Regions from separate parts of the Pseudonocardia sp. TMWB2A genome, predicted to be linked through region 1. Evidence: riboswitches for the same ligand, from Rfam matches in the RefSeq annotation. Region 1 holds a riboswitch; each other region holds the start of a gene.

Region 1 (2,195 bases):
GTGCAGGGCGCGTCCGAGCAGCACGACCTCGGTGACCTTCTGCCGGGCGAACGCCAGCATGTCGACGACGTCGCCGGGCAGGGCCGTCTCGGCGGCCAGGTCGTAGGGGACGTGCAGAAGCGAGCACGACGTCGAGACCTCGACCCGCCCCGCGGCGCCGACCAGCCGCTGCGCCGTCGCCAGCGCCCGGTCCAGGTCGGTGCGCCACACGTTGCGCCCGTCGACGACGCCGGCCAGCACCACCTTCCGGTCCAGCCCCGGGACCACCGGGCCTCCGGAGTCGAGGGCGTCGAGGTCGGCGGCCCCCGCGACGAGGTCGAGCGCCAGCCCCTCGACGGCCGTGGCGGCGAGCGCGGGCAGGGCGGGTCCCAGCTCCCCGAAGTACGACGCGACGAGGATCTTGGGCCGCCGGGTCGCCGAGGCGAGCCGGTCGTAGGCCCGGCGCAGCGCCGCGACCTCCTCGGGCGTCCGGTCGGCGGCGAAGGCGGGCTCGTCGAGCTGCACCCACTCCGCACCCGCCTCGGCGAGCTCGGCGAGCAGGTCGCGGTAGACCTCGACGAGCGGCCCGAGCAGGTCCAGCGGGCGGAAGCCCTCCGGTGCGCCGTCGGCCGGCTTGGACAGCAGCAGGAAGGTCACCGGCCCGACCAGCACCGGGCGGGTGGTGATCCCGCTGCGCAGGGCCTCGCGGAACTCGTCGAGGGCCTTGCGGCTGCCCGGCGCGAGCCGGGTGTCCGGGCCGACCTCGGGGACCAGGTAGTGGTAGTTCGTGTCGAACCACTTGGTCATCTCGCAGGCCGGGGCGCCGGTGCGGCCGCGGGCCATCGCGAACAGCCGCTCCAGCGGGTCGGTGACGCCGGCGAAGCGCTCCGGCACCGCCCCGACCGCCAGCGCGGTGTCCAGGACGTGGTCGTAGAACGAGAACGTGTTGCCCGGCACCGAGCCGAGCCCGGCGTCACGCAGCCCGGTCCAGGTGTCGCGGCGCAGCCCGGCGGCGACGTCGTGCAGTGCGGACGCGTCGGTCCGCCCGGCCCAGTACGACTCGGTCGCCCGCTTGAGCTCCCGGTCCGGTCCGATCCTGGGGTACCCCAGGACGGTGCTGCCGATGGTGCTGCTGGAAGGAATGCTCACGGCCCTCTCTCCTCGCGAGTGCGGTGGAGGACCCGTCGCCGGCACGGGGCGCCTGCGACCGCCGGGCACGGCGGTGCCCGGTCGTCCGCCCGGCCCTCCCGCGAGGCCACGGATCCGCGCACGCCGGACGGCGCACGCACCGGCGGCAGGTCTTCGGACTCACGGGCACACTGCTCAGACCTACTGGCCGTCGCTTCCCGGGATGGCTCCCAGTGCTGTTGACGGCGGTCGTTCCCGTTCACCGCTGCGGGGCAGTCCCGGATTCCCACCGGGTTCCCTCTTGCCTCGTGACGTCCCGTTCCCGGGCCGGCACGAACCGTCGGCGACCCGACACTACCCCGGGCCCGACGGCCGAACTGTTGCCGAACGATCCTTGTTGCCATAGTTTGGCATTACTTTCACACCCTCCCCGTCACCCGGGTCGAGGGCGACCTCACCCTGCGCCCCTCCGTTCGGAGGGGGAACCTGCCCGGTCTCCCGAGGGGTAATGGCGATCACCCCTGTGCCCGCGGCCACAGGGGTCATAGCGTGCGGTCTCGACCCATCCACCTGCCTCAGAAAGGGCTGACATGCAGGTAGACGAGCTGCTCAAGCCGTTCCCCATCAAGGAGTTCCACCCGTTCCCCCGTGCGCTCATGGGTCCGGGGTCGCACGAGCTCATCGGCCCGGAGGCCCTGAAGCTGGGCTTCAAGAAGACCCTGGTCATGACGTCGGGCCTGCGCGGCACCGACATCGTCAACAAGATCGTCGAGTCGATGAAGTACCACGGCCTCGAGGTCGTGCTGTACGACAAGGTCGAGTCGAACCCCAAGGACTACAACGTCATGGACGCTGTGGGCCTCTACCAGCAGAACAACTGCGACTCCTTCGTCTCCATCGGCGGCGGCTCCTCGCACGACGCCTGCAAGGGCGCGCGCATCTCGGTCGCGCACGACGGCCGCAACGTCAACGAGTTCGAGGGCTTCAACAAGTCCGAGAACCCGTCCAACCCGCCGCACATCGCGGTCTCCACCACGGCCGGCACCGGCTCGGAGACCTCGTGGGCCTACGTCATCACCGACACCACG
Region 2 (2,195 bases), on a different contig from region 1:
CGAACAGGAAGGCGCGAGGATGATGTCACGCTCTGCGGCTACCGGCTCCAAGCGGTCGAGCAGGCTTTCCAGATCGCTGCGCCAGATGTTACGCCCGTCAATCACGCCGAGCGACAGGCACAGATTTTTAGGCGCGGCTTTAAGCAGCGCATCAAGCTGCTCCGGCGCGCGCACCAGATCGACATGCAACCCCGCCACCGGCAGTGCAGCGGCAAAGCCCAAATTACTGTCCAGCCCGCAAAAATAGGTGGTGAGCATCAGCTTCAACCCTTTGCGCGGCAATTTGGCATAAGCGCGGGTGAGCGCGCGGCGTTGCTGCTCGGTCAAGTCGGTGACCAGCACAGGCTCGTCTATCTGCACCCATTGCGCGCCCGCTTGCTCAAGGTGCGACAGGATAACGCCGTAAAGCCCCAGTACCTCGTCGAGAAAGTCGAACGGATCGACGCCGCGCCCTTTGGCGAGGCTCAGCCATGTCACCGGACCAAGCAGCACCGGACGGGTTTCAAACCCTTGCGCCTTGGCCTCGCGATAATCTTCGACGACCTTCATATTGTTGAGCGTAAGCTTTTGCCCCGCGACCAGTTCGGGCACCATATAATGATAGTTGGTGTCATACCATTTGGTCATCTCGCAGGCGGTAAGGCTGCTGTGGTGCGCGCACCCGCCCGCATCGCCGGTCGTGCCGCGCGCCATTGCGAAATAGGTGCCAAGCCCCGCCGCGCCTTCTTCCGCGCCATAGCGTTGCGGCACCGCGCCGAGCATCAGGCTGGTATCGAGCACATGGTCATAAAGCGAAAAATCGCCCGACGGGAGCCAATCCACGCCCAACGCATTTTGCCGCGCCCAAGCGGCGGTGCGCAAACCGGCGGCCGCTTCGAGCAAGTCGGCTTGTGGCGTTTTACCCGCCCAATAATTTTCGAGCGCATATTTCAACTCGCGGCGTGGGCCGATACGCGGGAAACCCAATGTAGCAATAGTGACAGTCATATTCTTCAACCCCGAAGAGGGGCGGACATGACCGGACCAGACACAGGCACAAGACGCGCGGCCATGACCGGCAACGCCTTATGCGCGCGACCAGACCGGGCACCCCGCCGGTGGACGTTATGATGCCAAAGGCAGGTCTCCTGGCTCACAGGTCATTGCGGACAATCCGTCTTCCCGGATGGCGTGAGCCGTCCAGTGACTTTGCTTGGATTGCCGCTCGCTGTTTACAGTTGCGGGGGCAGCGCCGGTCTTGCACCGGCTTCCCGTCTTAGCTCCGGCGCAGGCGTACGCCCGACCGGAGAACCTATGACGCCTTTAAGATTGTCCAAAAGACCCGCGGGGTCAAGAGTGGATATAAAGAAAACTTTATATGATGGTTTTTTGGGGGAGAGAGCGAGTAACTGGAAGCAAGGACCAGTAGCGATTTTTCCTCTCCCGTGCCCCCGCGCAGGCGGGGGTCCAGAGTGGTAGGGCGCGTCGCTATTATAGGGATACACAATCGAAGATTATGGCAGACGGCACTGGACCCCGCCTGCGCGGGGGCACGGCGTGGGGAAAGGCGGGGTCATATACTGCAAAGGGGCGGGCTTGTTTGCGCCAACGACTCACTGATAGATATACTGCTAACGGCCACCGCGCGAACGAATAACGGATAACGCTAACCGCAAACCGCTAACCGTCCTCGGCTACCCCTGCTTACCCCGCCAGCATATCCTTGATCTTGCTGAAAAAGCCGCTCGACTGCGGACATTCTTCGCCGGTTTCGGTTTCGCGGAATTGTTCCAGCAACTCGCGCTGTTTGGCGTTTAATTTGGTCGGGGTTTCGACGTCGATCTGGACGACCATGTCGCCATGCCCGCGTCCGTTGAGCACCGGCATCCCCGCCCCGCGCTGGCGGATTTGCTTGCCGGACTGGATGCCCGCCGGGATTTTAATGTCATGGGTGACACCATCGAGGCCCGGCACGGCAATCGTGCCGCCAAGGCTGGCGGTTGTGAAACTGATCGGCGCGCGCGCGAACAGGGTCGTGCCTTCGCGCTCGAAAATCGCGTGGCGTTTCACATGGAGGAAAATATAAAGATCGCCCGCCGGCGCTCCGCGCGCGCCCGCTTCGCCTTCGCCCGACAAGCGGATGCGGTTGCCTTCATCGACGCCCGCCGGAATAGTGACGCTCAACGTCTTGCGCTTGCCGACACGGCCTTCGCCAT
Region 3 (2,195 bases), on a different contig from region 1:
GCAGGCTCTTGGCCACACCGGCAAGCGCGCTCGGATCTTCACTCTTGTCGCGACGTTCAGCGGCCTTGATAGCTTCCCAGTCTATGCTATTGCTACCTTCACCAAAAACATGTGGGTGACGGCGAACCATTTTATCACTTATTCCGCGCGCCACCGCGTCAAAATCGAATAGTCCGGCCTCGCGCGCCATTTGCGCGTGGAACACCACCTGCAACAGCAAATCGCCAAGCTCATCCTTAAGGTCGGCCATATCGTCGCGTTCGATAGCATCAGCCACTTCATAAGCCTCCTCGATTGTATAAGGCGCTATCGTTGCAAAATTTTGCTGCACATCCCAAGGGCAACCCGTGTCCGGATCGCGCAGGCGCTGCATGATGGCAAGAAGCCGGTTCAACGGTTCGGCAGGTAAATCGGTCATGGATGGCTCTTAGAGCGACGCGGCTGTAATTCAAAGCGATGACATTCAGCTTGGTGCGCTGGTGCGTATAAATCTATGCAAATATAAGTGTCTTTGGGAAATCATCGCTGTGCGCATACAAAGATCATTTGATATTCACGATTTGCTACCGGAAAGGGTGGACAACAATCCACAGACATATCCGTCATATAGCCCTTCTTGCCCATTCGCATAAGTGCGATAATATATATTATGTTAAATATAATGATTATCAGGCACGCATGACACCCGAATGACACAGCGGCAATTTTCCCCCTTCTCGCCCTTGCAATCCGTTTTTCTGCGGTCTAGAGGCTCGCCGCAGATATGGCGGTTCCTTGAAAAAGGACATTGAGGGAATCAGGTTGAAATCCTGCGCTGCCCCCGCAACTGTGACCGGCGAGCACTGCCGCAGCAAAACCACTAAGGCATTAGCTTTGGGAAGGTAGCGACAGCGCATTGACCCGGCGAGTCAGGAAACCTGCCCCGTATCGCCGTTTGGATCTGGAGGACGGGGTGTGCCTTCGGATCGGGATTGTTCCTGAATAACGGCATATATAATGTTGTTATGAAAGGGATTTTGTGAAACGCTACCTTCTTCTTGCCAGCGCGGCTGCGCTGTCGTCTACGCCGTCCTTTGCGCAAGATGTGCGCGATGATAGCGATGATGAGGCCATTATCGTTACTGCGCTGGGCATCGAACAGCCGCAAAGCGACGCCAATGTCGCGATTGGCGTCCTCACCGAAGACCAGATCGAGCGCCAAGGCACCGCGACCGTCATCGACCAGATCGCGCGCCTTCCGGGTGTTTCCATCTCGCGCAACGGGCCGGTTGGCGGTTTTGCGGGCGTGCGTATCCGCGGCGCAGAAGCCGAACAAACCCGCGTCCTCATCGACGGCATCGCGGTCAATGATCCTTCCTCGCCCGGCGGCGGCTTTGACTTTGGGACGTTGTTGTCGACCAATATCCAGCAGCTCGAAGTGCTGCGCGGTGCGAACAGCACGACCTGGGGCAATCAGGCGCTTGGCGGCGTGGTTTCGATTCAGACGCTCGCGCCCGACGATCATGGCCTCAATGTCCAGGCTTTGGCCGAATATGGCAGCCATGACAGCAAGCGTGCGAGCATCGGTGTTGCCGACCAACGCGGCCCCGTCGCTTTCGCTTTTGGCGGTGGCTATTATGACACGGACGGTATCAGCGCGGCGGCAAATGGCACCGAAGCCGACGGGATGCGCCAATATCTTGCGCATGGCCGCATGGACATCAGCTTTGCCGCGCCAGTAACGGTCGAATTGCGCGGTTTTTACGCGCATAACCGTGTTGATCTCGACGGTTATGATTTCACCGTTAACGGCATTGCCGATCTCCCGGCCTATTCGACGTCGCAGCAAGCCAATGGCTATGGCGGCCTTAAAATTTCGCTGCTCAACGACGAATTTGTCAGCCGCATAGGATATAGCATTGCCGATTATAACCGCGACAATTTCGATAATGAACAGACGCGCGATGCAAGCTTCAAGGCGCGCGGACAGACCGAGACCATCGCTTATAAAGGCGATTGGACGGTTGCGAGCGGGCACCGCTTATTGTTCGGACTGGAGCGCGAAACCAACCGGCTCAAAACCGCAGATGCGTGGAGCAGCCTGACCGCTAGCAACCATGACGACAGCGCCTATGCGCAATGGCTGTTCCAGCCTGATGACCGCGTCAATTTGGTCACGGGTGTGCGTTACGACCATCATAGCGACTTTGGTGGCC
Region 4 (2,195 bases), 2.7 Mb from region 1:
AGCTGATCCTGCGGTCGTTCAGCGCCGAGGCCTTCGGCGTGCTGGTGATCAGCTCGGTGGTCGCGAACGTCGTCGCCGAGGTGATCGCCGGGGACCGCGCGATCCTGACCCTGCCGCACTTCGACCTGGGCAGCCCCGCCCAGCTGCCGCTCTACGCGCTGCTGGGGCTGCTCGCGGGGCTGCTGGGCTGGGCCTTCGCCCGCATCCTCTACGCCGTCGAGGACGCCTGCGACGCCGTCTGGCGCGGCCCGGAGTGGCTGCGCCCGGCCGTCGGCGGGCTGCTGCTCGGCGCGCTGCTGCTGGCGCTGCCCCAGATGTACGGCGTGGGCTACCCGGTGCTGGAGGCCGCGATCGGCGGCCGGTACGTCGTCGGGTTCCTGCTCCTGCTCGTCGTCGGGAAGATCCTCGCCTCCAGCCTCACCATCGGCATAGGCGGGTCCGGCGGCGTCTTCGCGCCGTCGCTGTTCGTCGGCGGCACCGCCGGGACCGCCTTCGGCTACGTCGCCGCGGCCCTGTTCCCGGCGCTCGACCTGCACCCCGGCGCGTTCGGCCTGGTCGGCATGGCGGCGGTGTTCGCGGGGGCCGCCCACGCCCCGATCACCGCGGTGCTCATCGTGTTCGAGCTCACCGGCGACTACGCCCTGATCCTGCCGCTGATGGCCGCCGTCGTCCTGGCCACCGGCCTGTCCAACCTGGTGTCGCGGGACAACATCTACACGCTCAAGCTGCTGCGACGCGGGATCGACCTCGCCGCCGACACCCCGACCGACGAGGCGCTGCGCCGGGTCGTCGTCGCCCAGGTCATGCGCCCCGCCGACGGCACGACGCCCGACCCGGAGCTGCCCGCCCTGGACCCGGGCGGCTCCGTGCACGACGTCCTCGGGGTGCTCGCGGCACACCGGGGCGCCGCGCTGCCCGTGCGGGAGGGGCCGGACGGGCCGCTGCTCGGGACGCTGACCGAGCACGACCTGCTCGACCATCTGCGGGGAGTGGCCGGGCGGGGGACTGTTGACCGCTAACCCGGTCGCGTGATGGGCTCCCGGCCGACGACGGAACAGGAAGCCGGTGCGAGTCCGGCGCGGTCCCGCCACTGTCACCGGGGAGTGCCCTCCCCACACCGGCGCCACCGCCCGCGAGGGTGGGAAGGCCGGGGAGGGCGTGCCGATCCGGGAGCCAGGAAACTGCCCGTCGTCGCGGATTCCCACTGGTGAGGGCGCGGACCCTCGAGGAGGACATGCGATGAGCCACGACCTGGTGGTGCTCGGTACCGACCCGTCCGGCGACGACGCGCCCCGCCCGGGTGCGCACGACCTGCTGGCCGAGGCCGAGACGGTCTTCGCCTTCCCGCAGGCCGAGTCGACCGCCCTGTTCTACGCCGAGGCGTGGCGGGTCGAGCCGGTCACACCGCGCGACGCCGTCGCCCGGATCGGGGCCTGGGCCGCCGCCGGGCCCGCCGGAGCCGCGGTGCTGCTGGTCGGGGGCGACCCCGCGGGCGACGCCGCGCTCGGCGCCGTCCTCGACGGGCTGGCCCGCACCGCCCCCGCGCTGCGCGCCCGGGTCGCCGAGGGCAGCCGCGTCGCACCGCCGCACCGCAGCCCGCTGATCGGCTGAGCCCGCACGGGGCCCGGGCTCAGGCCCGCCAGCTGCCCAGCGGGTCGGCCCGGGTGAGGTCCGGGTCGGCGGCGTCGAGCGTGCGGGTGCGTCCGGGGCCGGTGAGCGCGGTCTCGAACCGCACGGTGACCCGCCCGTGCCCGGCGCCCTGGACCCAGCCGTGGCCGTGCTCGGGGTGGGCGACGTCGTCGCCGGCGCGCCAGGGCCGGTCCGGGTCGGGTTCGCGGTCGGGCCGGTCCGGGCGGAGCGGGCCGGGCACGTCGCCGGGCTCCACGGTCGCGCCGGTCCCGGTGGCTGCGTCGCTCTCCGGGGGAGCGTCGAGCACGGTCACCCCCGCCGCCGCGGCCGGGCCGGCGGCCGCGGGCGCGGAGTCGGGGGCCGGGGCCGTCGTCCACCCGCTCTCCGAGGGCACCGCGTCGAACAGCGCCAGTGGCGGCTCGTCGCCGAAGCCGGACACCGACACCCCCAGCAGCCGCACCCCGCCCTCGCCGACGGCGCCCTCGGCCAGCCGCCGGGCCACCGCGACCAGGGTCGCCAGGTCCCGGGTCCCGAAGGGGGTCGTCTCGGACCGGGTGTGGGTGGTG

What was found. Region 1 has a riboswitch for cobalamin ahead of metE (5-methyltetrahydropteroyltriglutamate--homocysteine S-methyltransferase). Riboswitches for the same ligand answer to the same signal wherever they lie in the genome.
Region 2: another riboswitch for cobalamin. It lies ahead of metE (5-methyltetrahydropteroyltriglutamate--homocysteine S-methyltransferase); the one in region 1 lies ahead of metE (5-methyltetrahydropteroyltriglutamate--homocysteine S-methyltransferase).
Region 3: another riboswitch for cobalamin. It lies ahead of DMP17_RS03615 (TonB-dependent receptor plug domain-containing protein); the one in region 1 lies ahead of metE (5-methyltetrahydropteroyltriglutamate--homocysteine S-methyltransferase).
Region 4: another riboswitch for cobalamin. It lies ahead of DMP17_RS36485 (hypothetical protein); the one in region 1 lies ahead of metE (5-methyltetrahydropteroyltriglutamate--homocysteine S-methyltransferase).

Annotation. Positions count from the first base shown of each region.
Region 1 is NZ_QKQY01000002.1:1,939,717-1,941,911, forward strand. Features, by position in the region: gene metE (5-methyltetrahydropteroyltriglutamate--homocysteine S-methyltransferase) at 1-1,128, opposite strand, end outside; cobalamin riboswitch at 1,256-1,464, opposite strand; gene mdo (NDMA-dependent methanol dehydrogenase) at 1,698-2,195, shown strand, end outside.
Region 2 is NZ_QKQY01000001.1:1,576,884-1,579,078, forward strand. Features, by position in the region: gene metE (5-methyltetrahydropteroyltriglutamate--homocysteine S-methyltransferase) at 1-987, opposite strand, end outside; cobalamin riboswitch at 1,101-1,310, opposite strand; gene dnaJ (molecular chaperone DnaJ) at 1,684-2,195, opposite strand, start outside.
Region 3 is NZ_QKQY01000001.1:791,579-793,773, reverse strand. Features, by position in the region: gene mazG (nucleoside triphosphate pyrophosphohydrolase) at 1-418, opposite strand, end outside; cobalamin riboswitch at 750-939, shown strand; gene DMP17_RS03615 (TonB-dependent receptor plug domain-containing protein) at 1,019-2,195, shown strand, end outside.
Region 4 is NZ_QKQY01000002.1:4,682,396-4,684,590, reverse strand. Features, by position in the region: gene DMP17_RS36490 (chloride channel protein) at 1-1,019, shown strand, start outside; cobalamin riboswitch at 1,017-1,204, shown strand; gene DMP17_RS36485 (hypothetical protein) at 1,240-1,611, shown strand; gene DMP17_RS36480 (DNA polymerase IV) at 1,631-2,195, opposite strand, start outside.